DNA from 2 places in the Corynebacterium freneyi genome. Region 2 is predicted to be linked to the other one. Evidence: riboswitches for the same ligand, from Rfam matches in the RefSeq annotation. Region 2 holds a riboswitch; the other holds the start of a gene.
The links. A riboswitch is a leader RNA that binds a small molecule or an ion and turns the genes downstream of it on or off. The one in region 2 is predicted to bind cyclic di-AMP.
Positions count from the first base shown of each region.

Region 1: it holds a riboswitch for cyclic di-AMP, as region 2 does, so the genes downstream of both, CFREN_RS08495 (C40 family peptidase) here and CFREN_RS10775 (transglycosylase family protein) in region 2, are expected to answer to the same signal.

Region 1 is NZ_CP047357.1:1,907,121-1,914,863, reverse strand. Features, by position in the region: gene trpD (anthranilate phosphoribosyltransferase) at 1-1,006, shown strand, start outside; gene CFREN_RS08500 (DEDD exonuclease domain-containing protein) at 1,016-2,641, opposite strand; cyclic di-AMP (ydaO/yuaA leader) riboswitch at 3,137-3,292, shown strand; gene CFREN_RS08495 (C40 family peptidase) at 3,310-3,885, shown strand; gene CFREN_RS08490 (NlpC/P60 family protein) at 4,202-5,233, shown strand; gene CFREN_RS08485 (glycosyltransferase family 4 protein) at 5,255-6,478, shown strand; gene CFREN_RS08480 (SRPBCC family protein) at 6,490-6,930, shown strand; gene CFREN_RS08475 (hypothetical protein) at 6,927-7,743, shown strand, end outside.
Region 2 is NZ_CP047357.1:2,403,111-2,410,853, forward strand. Features, by position in the region: gene CFREN_RS10755 (DUF3027 domain-containing protein) at 1-261, opposite strand, end outside; gene CFREN_RS10760 (glutaminyl-peptide cyclotransferase) at 277-1,185, shown strand; gene CFREN_RS10765 (DUF2771 family protein) at 1,256-1,792, shown strand; gene CFREN_RS10770 (cold-shock protein) at 1,880-2,287, opposite strand; cyclic di-AMP (ydaO/yuaA leader) riboswitch at 2,707-2,890, shown strand; gene CFREN_RS10775 (transglycosylase family protein) at 2,910-3,566, shown strand; gene CFREN_RS10780 (hypothetical protein) at 3,828-4,025, opposite strand; gene CFREN_RS10785 (helicase-associated domain-containing protein) at 4,090-6,495, shown strand; gene CFREN_RS10790 (DNA repair helicase XPB) at 6,599-7,743, shown strand, end outside.

The DNA.
Region 1 (7,743 bases), 500 kb from region 2:
CCTGGGGCTCATCGGGGCCCGCCGTGAGGTGCCGACGGAGGGCGTTCGGTTCGCGATGGATCAGATCATGACGGGGCAGGCCGTCGACGCGCAGGTTGCGGCTTTCGCTTTCGGCATCTTCGCCAAGGGCATCACGGCCGCCGAGCTCGACGCCGCCGCCACCGCCATGCTGTCGCACGCGGCCGACGCCTGCATCCCGGATGCTTCGGGTGCCGTGGACATCGTCGGCACCGGCGGAGACGGAGCCCACACGGTCAACATTTCGACGATGTCGTCGGTCATCGTCGCGGCGTCGGGCATTCCGGTGCTCAAGCACGGCAACCGCGCCGCGTCGTCGAAGTCGGGTGGCGCGGACATGCTCGAGGCGTTGGGCGTCGACATCGCCGACGGCAACGTGGCGTCGCCGGAACACCCGGACTTCACTCTCCGTTTCCTCTTCGCCGCGACGTACCACCCGGCGATGAGGTACGCGGGCCCGGTCCGCTCCCAGCTCGCGGTGCCCACCCTTTTCAATCTCCTCGGTCCGCTGACCAACCCGGCGCAGCCGTCGTGCAGCCTGATCGGGTGCGCCTTCGAGAATCAGATGGAGACGATGGCCGGCGCCTTCGCCCGTCGCGGTCAGCGCGTCCTCGTCGTCCGCGGTTCGGACGGCCTCGACGAGATCACCGTCACTGGCCCCACCCGCGTGTTCGTGGTGGACGACGGCAAGGTCGTCGAGGACGTCATCGACCCGCGTGACTACGGCATGGATTACGCTCCGGCGGATTCCCTGCGCGGCGGCGACCCGGCCTACAACGCGGAGGTCGCCCGGAAGGTGTGGAACGGGGAGTTGCGGGGACCGATCCGCGATGCCGTGCTGCTCAACTCGGCCGGCGCGATCGTCGCGGCCCGGGGGCTCGAGGGCGGTGACCTGAAGTCCGCGATGGCGCGCGCCCTCGAGACTGCGCGCGAGACCCTCGACTCGGGTCGGTGCGCCGAGGTCATCGCCGCGGTCACCGGGCGCTGATCGGCGCGATCAGCTCTTCCGGGCCTCGACGGCGGCCGTCGCCCACTGTCGCCATCGGCCCACGCCCCGCGCCGGTGACACCCAGGGGGCGTCGTTGGGTCCGATGCGCACGTCGTCGCGAAGCAACCAATTGTGCACGACCCGCAGTTCATGCGGATTGGCGCCGAGGAAGGGGCCGTCGCCGGGGATGACGGTCTCGGCCGATTCGGCCAACAGGGCGGCGATGTGCGCGGCATTCGCGCCACGGGGCGATCGGCCCGCCGCCGCGAGACGTCCATGCCGGACGACGGCGAGATTCCAGCCGCCGCGACCGTCGGGAAATGCCGCCTGCAGCTGGGGGACGGCGGCGAGTGCGCCGAGCTTCTGTTGCGCGTCGAGGGCGATGATCAGATCCGCGGTGATGTCCCGCAGAAACGCCGCCCTGCGGTAGCGCCCGGCGTCGGCGGCCGCGGTGACATCGTCGACGAGACGCTCGATGAGGTCGCCGCCGCCCGCCCGGAGCTCGTCGGCGACGACGGGGAAGGAACCGGCGTCGAGTTTCAACGCCTCCTTCGCGGCCTGCGCGGCATTGCGCGTGCGGAACGGGCCGATGGCGTCATCGTGCGCGGCGACGCGCGACACTTTCGGGCCCGCTTTCGCGGTCGGGGGATTGAGGTACCAGCCGCGCCCCGGTTCCTTGCGCTGTCTGTTATAAGGGGGACGCGTCGCGGCGAGCATCCGGGCCTCGCGCACCTCCGCCTCCATTCCATGCGCGCACTCGGCGAGGTCGACCGACTCGGCGAGCATCACCATTTCCCTCATCCGGCGACGGGGGTCGGCGCCGGTGAAGTACTGGAGAAGCCTACGGCGGAGATCGACCGCCGTTCCTATATATAAGGGATCGCCCGCGGAACCCCGGAAAACGTAGACGCCCGGCGCATGCGGCGCGTCGGCGATGAGCGCCTTCTTCTCCCTGAGGGCCGGATCGACGTCCGGCGAAAAGTGTTCGAGCTCGCCGACGGTGTCGACGGAATGGCCTGCCAAGCGTTCGATGAGGTGATGAAGGACGGTGACCGTCGCCGCCGCATCGTCGAGTGCCCGGTGGTTCGGCGTGACTTCGGCCCCGACGTACCGGGCCAGATCGCCGAGCCGGAAGCTTCCGGTGCGATTCCGGTCGAGCAGCCGACGGGCCAACTGCAGCGTGTCCACGACGGTCGGTGCGGGCCACGGCAACCCCAATTGGCGGCAGGACGCCCGGAGGAACCCGATGTCGAAGGGTGCGTTGTGGGCGACCCATACTGCGCCGCGGGCGAAATCGAGGAAGCGGGGGAGCGCCGAACCCAACTGGGGTGCGCCGTCGAGATCCGAATCCGTGATGCCCGTGAGATCCGAGATGAAGGAAGGCAGGGGCATTCCGGGATCGATCAGTTCGCTGAAACGGCCTTCCTCGACTCCGCCGCGCACCCGCACCGCGCCGATTTCGATGATGTGGTCGTCACCGGGCCGCATGCCCGTGGTCTCCAAGTCGACGACGACGAAGGTCGTGTCACCCAAACCCAGGTCGTCGGGAATGCGCCCTTCGCCGGAGTCGCCCCCGTCGCCGCTGCCGTGGGCGGCGTCGGCGAAGGATAGCTGGGCGGGATCGGAATCGGTCACCCGGTCGATTGTAGGTGGGGGTGCGGATCGCTCCGGCGGAGACTGCTCCGCATGCTGCGGGGCCATGGGCTTTCCTCATGGTGGCTCCGCGAGCTGCGCCGCCGTGGGCTCTCCGCATGGTGGCTGCGCATGCTGCAGGTCGTGGTCACGACGCTGTGGCGCGTGTGAAAGTTGTGCCCTCGTCAACGGTGGAACTCTAAAAAGTGATGCAATTCACATTGTTATGAGTTCGGTGGCGTCGTTGTCGATCGTTGGCCTGTGACGCAATGCCGACATTTTCATAAACGGTGCTGGTCATTGGCAGTTTATCGTCGCGTGACGCTTTTGGTGTCCGTTCGCCAAAGTTTCATAACGGGTGCATAACGGAACGGGGTGCAACTCGGTAACGAAGTGATTTCGGCGGAGTTTTCGCGTGGCGGCTGGACAAGATCCGTTCCCGTTTCGTAATCTTGCCGAGACATTGAAGCGGGGCCCTCACAGAGGTGCCGCTCATGGCAGGAAACCAAGCCTAATCGGCGCCCGCGAGGACGCCGAGCCGGGGACCCACTCCATCCCGGGGTGAATCCCACCGGCGCGAGTCGGAGGGTAGGGAGAGCTTCCTTTGCTCCCGAACCCGTCAGCTAACCCGGTCGGCATGAAACTGGAAGAGATCACGGAGTTTTTTCAACATGGGTAAGCACCACCGCCGTTCCAACTTCGCCCGCAACGCCGCCGCCTTCGGCGCCACCGTCGCCGGCATCACCGCTCTGACCGCTCCGACCGCCGCCGCCGCGCCGGTCGCCATCCCGGGCGTCGGCTCCCTCGACATCGCGGGCGCCCAGGACGTCACCGGCCTCATCGACGCCATCCCGGGTGCCGGCGAGATCGCCGGCCGTTCCGTCGCGGCCGCCCCGGCCGTCTCCACCGGTCAGAAGATCGTCGACGCCGCTCGCTCCCAGATCGGTACCCCGTACGTGTGGGGCGGCGCCCAGCCGGGTGGCTTCGACTGCTCCGGCCTGACCTCCTGGGCTTACCAGCAGGTCGGCAAGTCCATCCCGCGCACCTCGCAGGCCCAGGCCAATGGCGGCCAGTCGGTCGGCATGGGCGGCAAGCAGCTCGGCGACATCATCGTCTTCTACCCGGGTGCCACCCACGTCGGCATCTTCTCCGGCGGCAACAACGTCATCCACGCCCCGCAGACCGGTGACGTCGTCAAGGAGGCCAGCATCGACTACATGCCGGTCCACTCCGTCGTCCGCTTCTAACGGCGACGCCATCCTGCCGTGATCGGCGGGGCCACGGGATTCGTCCCGGGCCCCGCCTCACGGCTTTTCGGGGTTTTCATCGGGGTCGACGAAAGCGCCCGATGGTCACTCCCGCCACAGATGGCATCGCCCGTCACGCGGTGGGTGGAGTGTTCTCGGAATCACGCCGAAGTGATTCGACCGGCCTTCAAACCGTTGTTAAAGTTCACTGCAGAATGCCCGCCCGACCAGGGCATGTATTGCGATGCTGCGCCGAACGTCGCCAGTCGACCGCCCCGCGCGCCGGCATCCCGTTTTCGAAAGGCCCTCCCGCATCGTGTGCCACCGCAGGAATCATCTCCGCAACGTGATCGCCTCCACCGCCGTGGTGGCGTTTCTCGCCGCGTCCGCGGCGATCGTGCCCTCCGCCGTCGCCCAGGAACTCACGGCAGACGGCATCATCGCCGAGCTGGAGGAGCTGGCCCGCGAGACCGAGGAAAACTCCCAGGACGTGCTGCGTCTCGACGGTGACGTCGTCAAGCAGGAGGAACTGGTCCGGCAGCTGGAGGGCGACGTGGAGACGGCGACCCGCGTCGCGGAAGCCGCCCGCGGCGAGCTGGACAAGCACCGCGGCGACATTTCCGATTTCGCGCGGCAGCGCATGCGCGGTGACGTCGTCGACCCGATCACGGCGGTCATCGGCTCCAGCGATGCCCAGGACGCCCTGGACCGGTCGTCCTACGTCAACCGCATGTCCCGCGAAAGGGAGGCGACGCTGGCGGAGGTGTCGAGGCACCAGCGAGAGGCCGCCGACGGTTTCGCACGTGCCGCGGCGTCCCGGGCCCTGGCCGGCGTGGAGCTCAGCTCCCTGGAGCACCAGCGCGGCGAGCTGGAGAAGAAGTCCGGCGAGCTGGAGCGTCGGGCGCAGGAGGTCCGTTCGCGCGTCGACTCGCTGTCGCCCGAGGAGCTCGCGGCGTGGCGCGCCAAGGACAACCCGATCGTCGACGGCCTGGCCTCGCTGCTCGGCTCGTCCGGCGCGGTTGACGCGGCCATGACCAAGGTCGGGTCCCCGTACTCGTGGGGTGCGGCCGGCCCGGACGCGTTCGACTGCTCCGGCCTGATGTACTGGGCGTATCAGCAGCTGGGCAAGTCCATTCCGCGCACGTCGCAGGCGCAGTTGGCCGGCGGCACCCCGGTGAGCCGCGACCAGCTGCAGCCGGGTGACCTCATCGGCTTCTACGAGGGCATCACGCACGTGGGCATGTACGTGGGCGACGGCATGATCATCCACGCGTCGACCTACGGCGTGCCGGTGCAGGTCGTCCCGATCGAACAGGGCGGCCCCTACATGGGCGCCGTTCGCTACTGACCCGCGGGCGGTCCGCAGCCGATGACGGTTCCGGGACAGGACGACGGGGTGTTGCGCGACGACGACCCGCGTGACGACGACCCGCGTGGCGATCATGGTCGCGTCCTGTTGATCACCAACGATTTTCCGCCTCGCCAGGGCGGCATCGAGTCGTATCTGCGGGATTTCTGCGGCACGCTTGATCCGGAGTCGTTGACGGTGTTGGCGTCGACGCGGATCCCGGGGGCGGAGACCCGTGACCATGATGCGGTGCTGCCGTATCGGGTCCACCGCCTGAGGGATCGGGTTTTGCTGCCGTTGCCGCATGTGGCGCGGGCGGCGGCGCGGATCATCGCCGAGGAGGACATCGACGTCGTGTGGTTCGGCGCGGCCGCCCCGATGGGCCTGTTGGCGCGGGCGTGCCGACGGGCGGGGGCGCGGCGGATCATTTCCACGACGCACGGCCACGAGGTCGGCTGGTCCATGTTGCCGGTGTCGCGGCGCGCGCTGCGGATCATCGGCGACGGTTCCGACGTGGTGACGTACATCTCCGGGTACACGCGCAATCGGTTTGCGGCCGCCTTCGGTCCGCGCACGGCGTTCGAGCGGCTGCCCTCCGGCGTCGACGTCGAGCGTTTCCGCCCCGACCCGGACGCCGGCGCCCGCATTCGCGCCCGTCACGGCATCGCCGCCGATCAGCCGCTGATCGTGTGCATTTCCCGGCTGGTGGCGCGCAAGGGGCAGGATTCGCTCATCGCGGCCATGCCCGCCGTCGTCAGGGCGCTTCCCGACGCCCGCCTGATGATCGTCGGGGCCGGACCCTACGAGGTGACGCTGCGATCCCGGGCGGCGGCGTCGGGAGTCGCCGACCACATCATCTTCACCGGTTCGGTGCCTTTCGACGAGTTGCCGGACCACTACAACGCCGCGACCGTCTTCGCCATGCCCGCCCGCACCCGGGGCGGGGGACTCGACGTGGAGGGCCTGGGCATCGTCTACCTGGAGGCGCAGGCCTGCGGGGTGCCGGTCATTGCGGGTGAGTCGGGCGGGGCGCCGGAGACGGTCGTCGACGGCGTCACCGGCGTCGTCGTCGACGGTCGCGACATCGCGGCCCTGGCGCGGGCGATCACGGCGATCTGCGCGAAGCCCGAACGGGCCCGGCAGATGGGTGAGGAAGGACGCCGGCACGTCGTCACGCACTGGACCTGGGAGGTCATGGGTGCCCGCCTGCGCAGGATCCTCGCAGGAGACGCGCGCCGCGGGTAATCTCGGAGGGCATGAGCGACCGAACGCAGGGACAGATCCTGATCAACGCCCCTCGGGAGCGGATCCTCGACGTCGTCGGCGACGTGACCGCCTACCCGCAGTGGGCCACCGGCACCACCGCTGCGGAGGTCACCGAGGAAGGCGACCGTCCGCTGCGCCCCAAGCGCGCCAAGTTCACGCTGGAGACCGTGCTCAAGGACGTCTTCGAGCTGGAATACGACTGGGCGGACGACGGCGTGCGGTGGACGCTGCTGTCGTCGCAGCTGCAGAAGTCGCAGTCGGGAAGCTACACGCTGTCCGACGCCGACGGCGGGGCGGTGAAGGTGGTGTACGAGCTGGAGATCGTCACCGCCGTGCCGATGCTGGGCATGCTGCGTCGCAAGGCCGAGCACCGCATCATCGACACGGCACTGAAGTCGCTGAAGCGCCGCGTGGAGGGCCTGTCTGAGTGACCCCCGAACCCGCGCCGGGCGGTGACGCCGCCACCGGGCACCCGACGATGCCCTCCCTTTCGGAGGCGCCGCGCCACCCGGTGTACCTCGTGCCGGGGCCCCCGGGCGACCGGACCCCGGAGGATTTCCTGCCCGCGGATCTGACGTGGGCGGAGACGGGGCCGGACCCGATGGCGGAGGCGATCGGGCTGCTGCGGGAGATGGACGCCGACCCGTCGGCGTTGGACGCGCTGACCGGCTTCGCGGGTCTGGAGCGGCTGTTGGTGTGGGCGAAGGCCCAGGCGACGGCGGAGGGCGCGCCGGCCGGAGTGCGCATCGGAGAGACCGCGGACCGGCAATTGTCGTGGTTGCGCAGGCTGCAGGGCCCGGCGCAGTTGTCGGACATGCTCGATTTGATCAGCCCCCGCGTCGACCGGCATCGGTCAATGCCGGCGGTGTTCGGGGACCGGGCGCGGCGGGCGCGTCTGCTGGAGGCGTTGTGGACGTGGGGCCGGTCGTGGCAGCGCGTCGTCGATGGCGGCGGCGTTCGGCTGCGAGCCTCCGGTCCGGTTGATCCGACGGTGGCATCCGTGGCGGCGTGGCTGGGGGTCGTGGTGGAGGCGGGGACCGGTGACGCCGGTGCCGCCGGGGCCTCGGTTGCCGGAGCGGATGGGGCGGACGCGGCGGCGGAGTCCGTGCGGCGGCCGCGCCTGACGCTGGCGGATCTGGGCGTCGGCGGCGATGGCGCGCCGTTGTTTCGGCTGCGCGTCCGCGCGCCCCTGCATTTGGCGTTTCCGGAATTCGCCGGCTCGAGCGGCGGAACCGGCTCGGGCG
Region 2 (7,743 bases):
GGTGATGTGGTCGGTGCCCGGCGCGCACGCGAGCACCACGTGCCATTCCCATCCGCGGTAGCCGGGCAGGTCGGCGGCGAAGCGGTGCACCACCACCCCCGGGTGGGTGACGGTGACCCCGACGTGGTCGCCCGCGGGTCCTTCGTCCATGTCGTCGATTGCGGCGCGGGCGATGTCGACGGCCCGCTCGCCGAACAGGGGTCCGCGGGAGCGGCGGCGATTGCGGGAACGGCGGCGTCGATTGTCTGTCACGGTGGCCATTCTAGGATGAGGTGCATGAAGCTCAGCGCGAAGGCCGTTTCGGCCGGGATCTTGTCGACCGTCCTGCTCGTGGCGGGCTGTTCCTCCGATTCGCTTGACGACGACGCGCCGGCGACGTCTGCGGCCGGGTCGTCGGGTGCGGCGGAATCGGCGGCCGGCGGGGGCTACGGCGCGAACGGGGCGGATGCCATCGCCGCGATTCCCCGTTTGAACATCGAGGTCGTCGCCGAGCATCCCTTCGACGACGGGGCCTTCACGCAGGGGCTGGAGATCGACGACGACGGGTCGTTGCTGATCGGCACCGGGCAGTACGGAGAGTCGGCGATCTGGCGGGTGCGCGACTGGCGCGCCGGGTCCCCGGCGGAGGATCGCCGCGACCTGCCCCGGGAGTTCTTCGGCGAGGGCATCACCCGCTCCGGCGACCGCGTGTGGCAGTTGACGTGGAAGAAGGGCGTCGCCTTCGCCCGCGATGCGGTGACGTTGGAGGAAACCGGCCGCGTCGAGTACTCCGGCGAGGGATGGGGCCTGTGCGATCAGGGCGATCGGCTGGTGATGTCCGACGGTTCGCACACCCTGACCTTCCGCGACCCGGAGACCTTCGAGGAGACCGGGAGCGTCGACGTCGTCGTCGGCGACGTCCTCGTCGACCAGCTCAACGAGCTCGAATGCGTCGACGGCCCGGATGGCCCGGAGGTGTGGGCGAACCGGTGGATGACCAACGACATCGTCCGCATCGACCCGGACACCGGCGAGGTCACCGGTTTCGCCGACGCCACCACGCTCGTCGAGTCGCTGTCGCCGGAGGCCCGCGACCGCGCGGACGTGTTCAACGGCATCGCGAATGTCCCGGGCACCGACCATTTCCTGGTGACCGGAAAGTACTGGCCCACCTTGTTCGAGGTCCGGTTCACGCCGGCCGAATGATCGCCGTTAGACTGACCTGCGGTTCGGGCGTCCGACGACGCCCGGCGACGACGAGCGGAGGAGCGTGCCCGTGGCGACCCTGGCGAACAAGAAGACGTGGCGGATCATCGGCGTGATCGTCGCCGTCGCGCTGATCATCACGGGCCTGGTCCTGGTCCTCGACCGCGCCAACGACGGCACCGTGGAGGATCCGGCGGCGCTGACCATGACGGTGCGCCTCGGCGACGAGGAGATCGAGGTTCTCCCCTACCGCATCTGCAACATGTTCGAAGAGGGCGAGGGCGCCTGCACCACCGACGACGACGCCACCGCGCACGTGTCCATCGAACCGGAGGAGGTCGCGGAGATCGAGGTCGCCGACGAGGTGGCCTCCGTGACGTGGGCGGTGCAGCGCTTCTACGTCGACGAGGCCGTGAACTCGGCGGACCGGAAGGAGCCGGGCGAGGCGAAGACGGAATCCGTCGCGGGTTCGGCCTCGGTCAACGGCGAGCGCGTCCCGCTGGGCGTCATCGAGGTCTCCACGACCGTCATCGGCCACGACGACGCCGGCGAAGAGGTGCCGTACGGCATCACCTGGTCCGTGGCCAACGACGCCGACGGCGAGTAACCGCCCCGCGCGCCTCTCTTACCCCGTCACCGCGGCTGCATCGGCCCCGCAGCCGGGCCTGTCCTCCGGCCGCACCCGCGCCGGGGATCAGTGATCGAGTTCGCGTGCGACGGCGCGCAGCACCTCGGCCATCTGGTGGCCGTCCTTGCGGTCCGGGTATCGGCCGGCGCGCAGGTCACGCTGAACGGTGGATTCCAGCATCGAGATCATGTCGGAGATCATGCCGTTGAGGTCCGCCGGCGAGTGCCGCTTGGCCTGGCGGCGTCCCCCGCTTCCCCGGCCGACGCGGGGAGCCTCCTCCAGGACCGTGATGTGCAGCGCCTGGGGCCCCGGGCGTCCGTCGGCGTAGTCGTATTCGATGCGCTGGCCCTTGAACAGCTCGTCGACTCCCTCGGGCAGCACGGCACGACCGACGTAGACGTCCTCCCCGCCGGGGTTGGACACGAAGCCGAAGCCGCGATCCTTGTCGTACCACTTGACCTTGCCGATGGGCACCGGGGCCACCTTTCTCTCGTCGCCGTTCGTCTCGTTGCCGTTTCTCTCGTTGCCGTCGGCGAAAAACGGCGGTCATCGTTCGTCGGCGTTCGTCGGCGGGCAGGAGCGCCCGTCCGCGATGAAACAACCGATTATAGCCGACGCCACTCAAACGCCCGAAGATCACGGCACCATAACGTGACCTTGGTCACATTTTTAGACATTCACACCCGCCCCACGCCCACCATTACGCCACCTGAACAGCGGCAACGTCGTAAAGCAGCCGTTCTTCGGCAAAACCTCCGACGACACCCGCCGCCCCGACTAACGTGACTATTCCGTTACCAACGGCTACCGTACGCACACGACGCACCACGGCCCCTCCGCCGCCCCTCGCCCAACCCCGTCCGGGACGGCACCACGGAGACCCGCGGCAAGCGAAAACTTCATGGACGACATCCTGATCGAGACGGGGTCGGGGAAACCACCGGCACCAACCGGACGGGACGAACATCCACCGCGATGTTCCGACTCCCTGGGGTGAAGCCGGACGAACCACGTCCGCCGGGCATCCCTTCCGCCCGAACCCGACAGCTAACCCCGACGGCGAATCACCGAAATCAACGAGAGGGAAACCACCGACATGGCCCGTCACGCCATCAAGAACCGCAACTTCGTCTCCACCTCCGCCAAGGTCGCCCTGACCGGTGCCATCCTCGGCGCTGGCGCCGCGATGGCCGCCCCGACCGCCACCGCCGCCCCGGACTCCGACTGGGATCGCCTGGCGCAGTGCGAGTCCGGCGGCAACTGGCACATCAACACCGGCAACGGCTACTACGGTGGCCTGCAGTTCGCGGCGGGCACCTGGAACGGCTTCGGCGGCGGCGAGTTCGCCCCGACCGCCGACAAGGCTTCCCGCATCGAGCAGATCTACGTCGCCGAGAAGGTCCTCGCCGCGCAGGGCTGGGGCGCCTGGCCGGCCTGCTCCGCCAAGCTGGGCCTGTCCTCCGGCCCGACCGACCGCCCGCACCCGAGCTCCGGCGCCCGCGCCAACTACGCCGGCAACCAGGGCGCCCAGGACCGCCAGGCCGCGCCCGAGTCCCCGTCGCTCGACGCCGACACCATCCGGTCCATCATCGGCGACCTGCAGGGCGCCCGCTCCATCGCGGACCTGAACTCCATCCTGGACAAGGCCCGCGGCATCGCGTCCTCCCAGGGCGTCGCCCTGCCGACCGAGATCACCGACGCGTACAACGACATCCTCGGCGGCCTGCCCCGCAACATCCCCGCCCTGGTCTAAGGTCCCGGGCCGAGCCAGGCGACGACCGTCGCCACCGCGGCACCGCCGCACGAAAAACCGCCTCCCGGCTCAGCCGGAGGCGGTTTTTTCATGGGCGCTGCCGGAGGCGGTTTCCTCATGGGCGGTTGGTCGACCCTGCATGTCGACACCGTCCGTCGTCTCCCCCTTGCCCCGGCGCCCGCGGGCACGACGAATGCCCGATGGTCCCGGTTCATCCCGTGGACCATCGGGCGCGGGCCGCGGCGGGTGCGGCCGTCGTCGCTACTTGTTCTTGTTGATGACGGTGGTGGGGTGGACGTAATTCAGGGTCTCCACCGGAACCGGGAAAGTGGTCTCGCCGTAGGGGGAATCGGCGCCGGCGTAGCGGCCCACGAACTCGGTGACGGCGTGCTCGCCCGGGGCGAGGTCCTGCGGCCAGCCCGGATCAACGTACTGGTTCTTCTTCTGAACGTTAGCCATGCTCATCATCATCTCAGAAACGGCGACGCCAGTCACCTTTCCCGGGGCTAATGTGGGAGCCGAGATGACCCACGCCACCCCCTTTCCCCCGTTTCGCCGTTGGCTCGCGGCCCGTTCCGACGGGTTCCTCGCCGAGCTGCTGCGCCGGCGCCCCGATGCGCTGTCTCCCCCGCCGCGTTCCTCCGATGCGCTGGCGGGCCGTTTGCAGCTGCGTTCGTCGGTGCAGCGCGCGCTGGCCGACGTCGACGCGCTCGGACTCGGGCTCCTCGAAGCCGCCGTCGATCTCGGCGGAGACGTCGAACCGGTGGCCGCGGCGGCGGTCATCGACGAGCTTAGGGACGGTCTGGCCGCGGTCGGCGTGCCGGCGCGGCAGCGGCCGACGATCGCCCACGCCCGCGAGGCGCTCGACGAGTTGCGGCAATCGGCGCTCATCCACGGCGACGGGCCCGGCGGGTCGGGGGCGTTTTCGGGCAAGTCGACGCGCAAGTCCTCCGGCGAGTGGGAGGATCACCTGCTCGTCGCCGACGAGGTCGTCGCGGCGTTGCCGGCCAGCTGGCGGCTCATCCCCCGGCCCGGAGAGCCAACGACGGCGGAGATGCGCGCGGCGCTGTCTGCCACCGACGAACGCCAGCGCAAGCTGTTGGACACGCTCGCCGACGCCGGTGGCCTGGGCACCACCCGGGACGCCGCGGAAGACGCCGACCCGTCGCTGCCGGTGCCGCGTCTCATCGCGGCGGGCCTGCTCGAGCGCATGGACGATTCCACCGTGCGGTTGCCCGGCCGGGTCCGGGCCCTGATGCGCGGGTCCGTACTCCCGGATGGTCCGCCCGCCCTGCGTCCCGGTCCCGCCGAGTCCGTGGAGCTGCGCGACGCCGACGGTGTTGCCGCGGGGGCGGCGCTGGAGCTGCTGCGTTCGGTGCGGGCACTGCTGGAGCTGCTCGGCGATCGCGCGGCGCCGACGTTGAAGGACGGCACCATCGGGGTGCGCGAGCACCGGCGGCTCGTCGAGGCGCTGGGCGTCGGCGACCTGGAGTTGGCGCGCATCGTCGCCATGGCGTCGGCGGCGGGGCTCATCCACGTGGGCACGCCGCGGCCCCTGCCCGAGGATGATTCGGGCGGCGATTACCTCGCGCCGACGGCCGTCGCCGATTCCTTCCTGGAGGAGACCGCGGCCCGGCGGTGGGCGCGTCTGATCACCGGGTGGCTCGCCTCGGAGGAGGCGCCGTGGCTGATCGGTGCGGAGGGTCCGACGGGCAAGCCGCTGGCGCTGTTGTCCCCCGATGCCCGGCGCGCCGGGTCCCCGGAGCTGCGCATGCGGGTGCTGCGGCTGCTGTGCGACGGCACCGAGCCCGGTTTCGGCATTCCGGACGTCCGCGCCCGTTTCCTGGCGCGGGCCCCGATCGCGTCCTCGCACTGCCCGGATGAGGTGCTCGAACAGATCCTCGCCGAATTCGCGGTGCTGGGTCTGGCGGTGCCGGCCGGCGGCGGCGCCGGGTCGGCCATCGGGGCGGGGGCGTCGAGCGCGGGTCGCGCCGCGGCGGGTGATCTCGGAGAGCTTCACGACGACGGCGATCTGGCCGACGCCCTGGCCTCGTCGCTGCCGGCGCCGGCGACGCGGTTCATCGTGCAGGCCGACCTGACGATCCTCGTGCCGGGGCCCGCGGAAGGGGCGTTTTTGGAAACGCTCGAATCGTTCACGGATCTCGAATCCTCCGGGGTGGCCAGCGTCCACCGCATGTCGGAGGAGTCGGTGCGCCGCGCCCTGGACACTGGGACGTCGGCGGCGGATCTGCACGCGTTCCTGTCCGACAGCAGTCTCGGCGAGGTGCCGCAGTCGGTGACGTACCTCATCGACGACGTTGCCCGTCGGCATGGCCGGTTGCGCGGGGGTCCCGCCGCGGCGTACCTGCGTTGCGAGGATCCGGCGCTGCTCGCGCGGGTTCTCGCCGATCCCGTGGCCGAACGGTTGGGGCTGCGCCGCCTCGCGGAGACCGTCGCCATCGCACAGGTCGATCCGGCGACGATGATCGGGGCGCTGCGCGATGCGGGGTTGTCCGCCATCGCCGAGGACCCGTTGGGCGCGGCGCTGGATCTGCGGCCCGAGCGGTTCCGGGTACCCGAGGCTCCGCGCCGCCCCGCCGCCCCGACGCGTGCCGACGACGGCCGGATCAGCCAGGCGCTGCAGTCCATCCAGGCCGGGGATCGTGCCGCCGACACCGGCGGAGGCACCCGCATCGACATGGACGACGATCCCGCCACGGGGGCGGCCGCCCAGGCGCTGCTCCACCGTGCCGCGCGGTCGGGCCTGGACGTGACCATCGGTTTCGTCGACCGCAACGGCCGCGCCGGTCGTCGCCGGGTCCGCCCGGTGACGGTGTCGGGCGGGCAGGTCGACGCCGTGGACCCGGCGACGGGACAGGTGCTGCGTTTTCTGCTGCACCGTGTGACGGAAGTCGTCCTCGACGCGTGACCCGAACGGGGTCATAATGGGGTTTTGGCGCGTTTCGGCCCGCGCGGCCGTCGGCGCGCACTCCGACCGAGCATCCCCCAACCGGAAGCAGTGGTGATTCCCCGTGTCCTTCGGCGACGGTCCCCTCATCGTCCAGTCCGATAAGACGGTCCTCCTCGAGATCGACCACGACGACGCCGATGCCGCCCGCGCGGCGCTGGCGCCCTTCGCCGAGTTGGAGCGGGCCCCGGAACACATCCACACCTACCGCATCACGCCGTTGGCGCTGTGGAACGCGCGTGCGGCGGGCCATGACGCGGAGCAGGTCGTCGATGTTCTGGAGAAGTATTCGCGGTTCCCGGTGCCGCAGGCGCTGCTCATCGACGTCGCGGAGACGATGGACCGCTACGGTCGTCTGACGTTGTCGAAGCACCCGGCCCATGGCCTGGTGCTGGAGTCGTCGGATCCGGCGGTGTTGGCGGAGATCACGCGCCACAAGAAGATCCGTCCGATGCTCGGCGTGGAGATCGACGCGGACACGTGGACGGTGCACCCCTCCGAGCGCGGCCGCATCAAGCAGGAGCTGCTCAAGGTCGGATGGCCGGCGGGCGACACGGCGGGCTACGTCGACGGCGAGGCCCACGACATCGAGTGGGTGGGCGAGCACGTGGACTGGGATCTGCGCGATTACCAGCGGCATGCGGCCGATTCCTTCCGTGAGGGCGGCTCGGGCGTCGTCGTGTTGCCGTGCGGTGCCGGCAAGACCATCGTCGGTGCGGCCGCGATGGTGGATGCCAAGCGCACGACGTTGATTCTGGTGACCAACACCGTCGCGGGGCGTCAGTGGCGCGATGAGCTGCTGCGCCGCACGTCGCTGACGGAGGATGAGATCGGCGAGTACTCGGGCGAGCGCAAGGAGATCCGCCCGGTGACGATCGCGACGTATCAGGTGGTCACCCGCAAGACGAAGGGCGAGTTCCGTGCCCTGGAATTGTTCGATTCGCGCGATTGGGGCCTGATCATCTACGACGAGGTGCATCTGTTGCCGGCGCCGGTGTTCCGCATGAGCGCGGATCTGCAGTCGCGCCGTCGCCTCGGGCTGACGGCGACGTTGGTCCGCGAGGACGGGCGCGAGGGCGACGTGTTCAGTTTGATCGGCCCGAAGCGTTACGACGCCCCGTGGAAGGACATCGAGGCCCAGGGGTGGATCGCGCCGGCGGAGTGCATCGAGGTCCGCGTGACCCTCACGGAGTCGGAGCGGATGGTGTA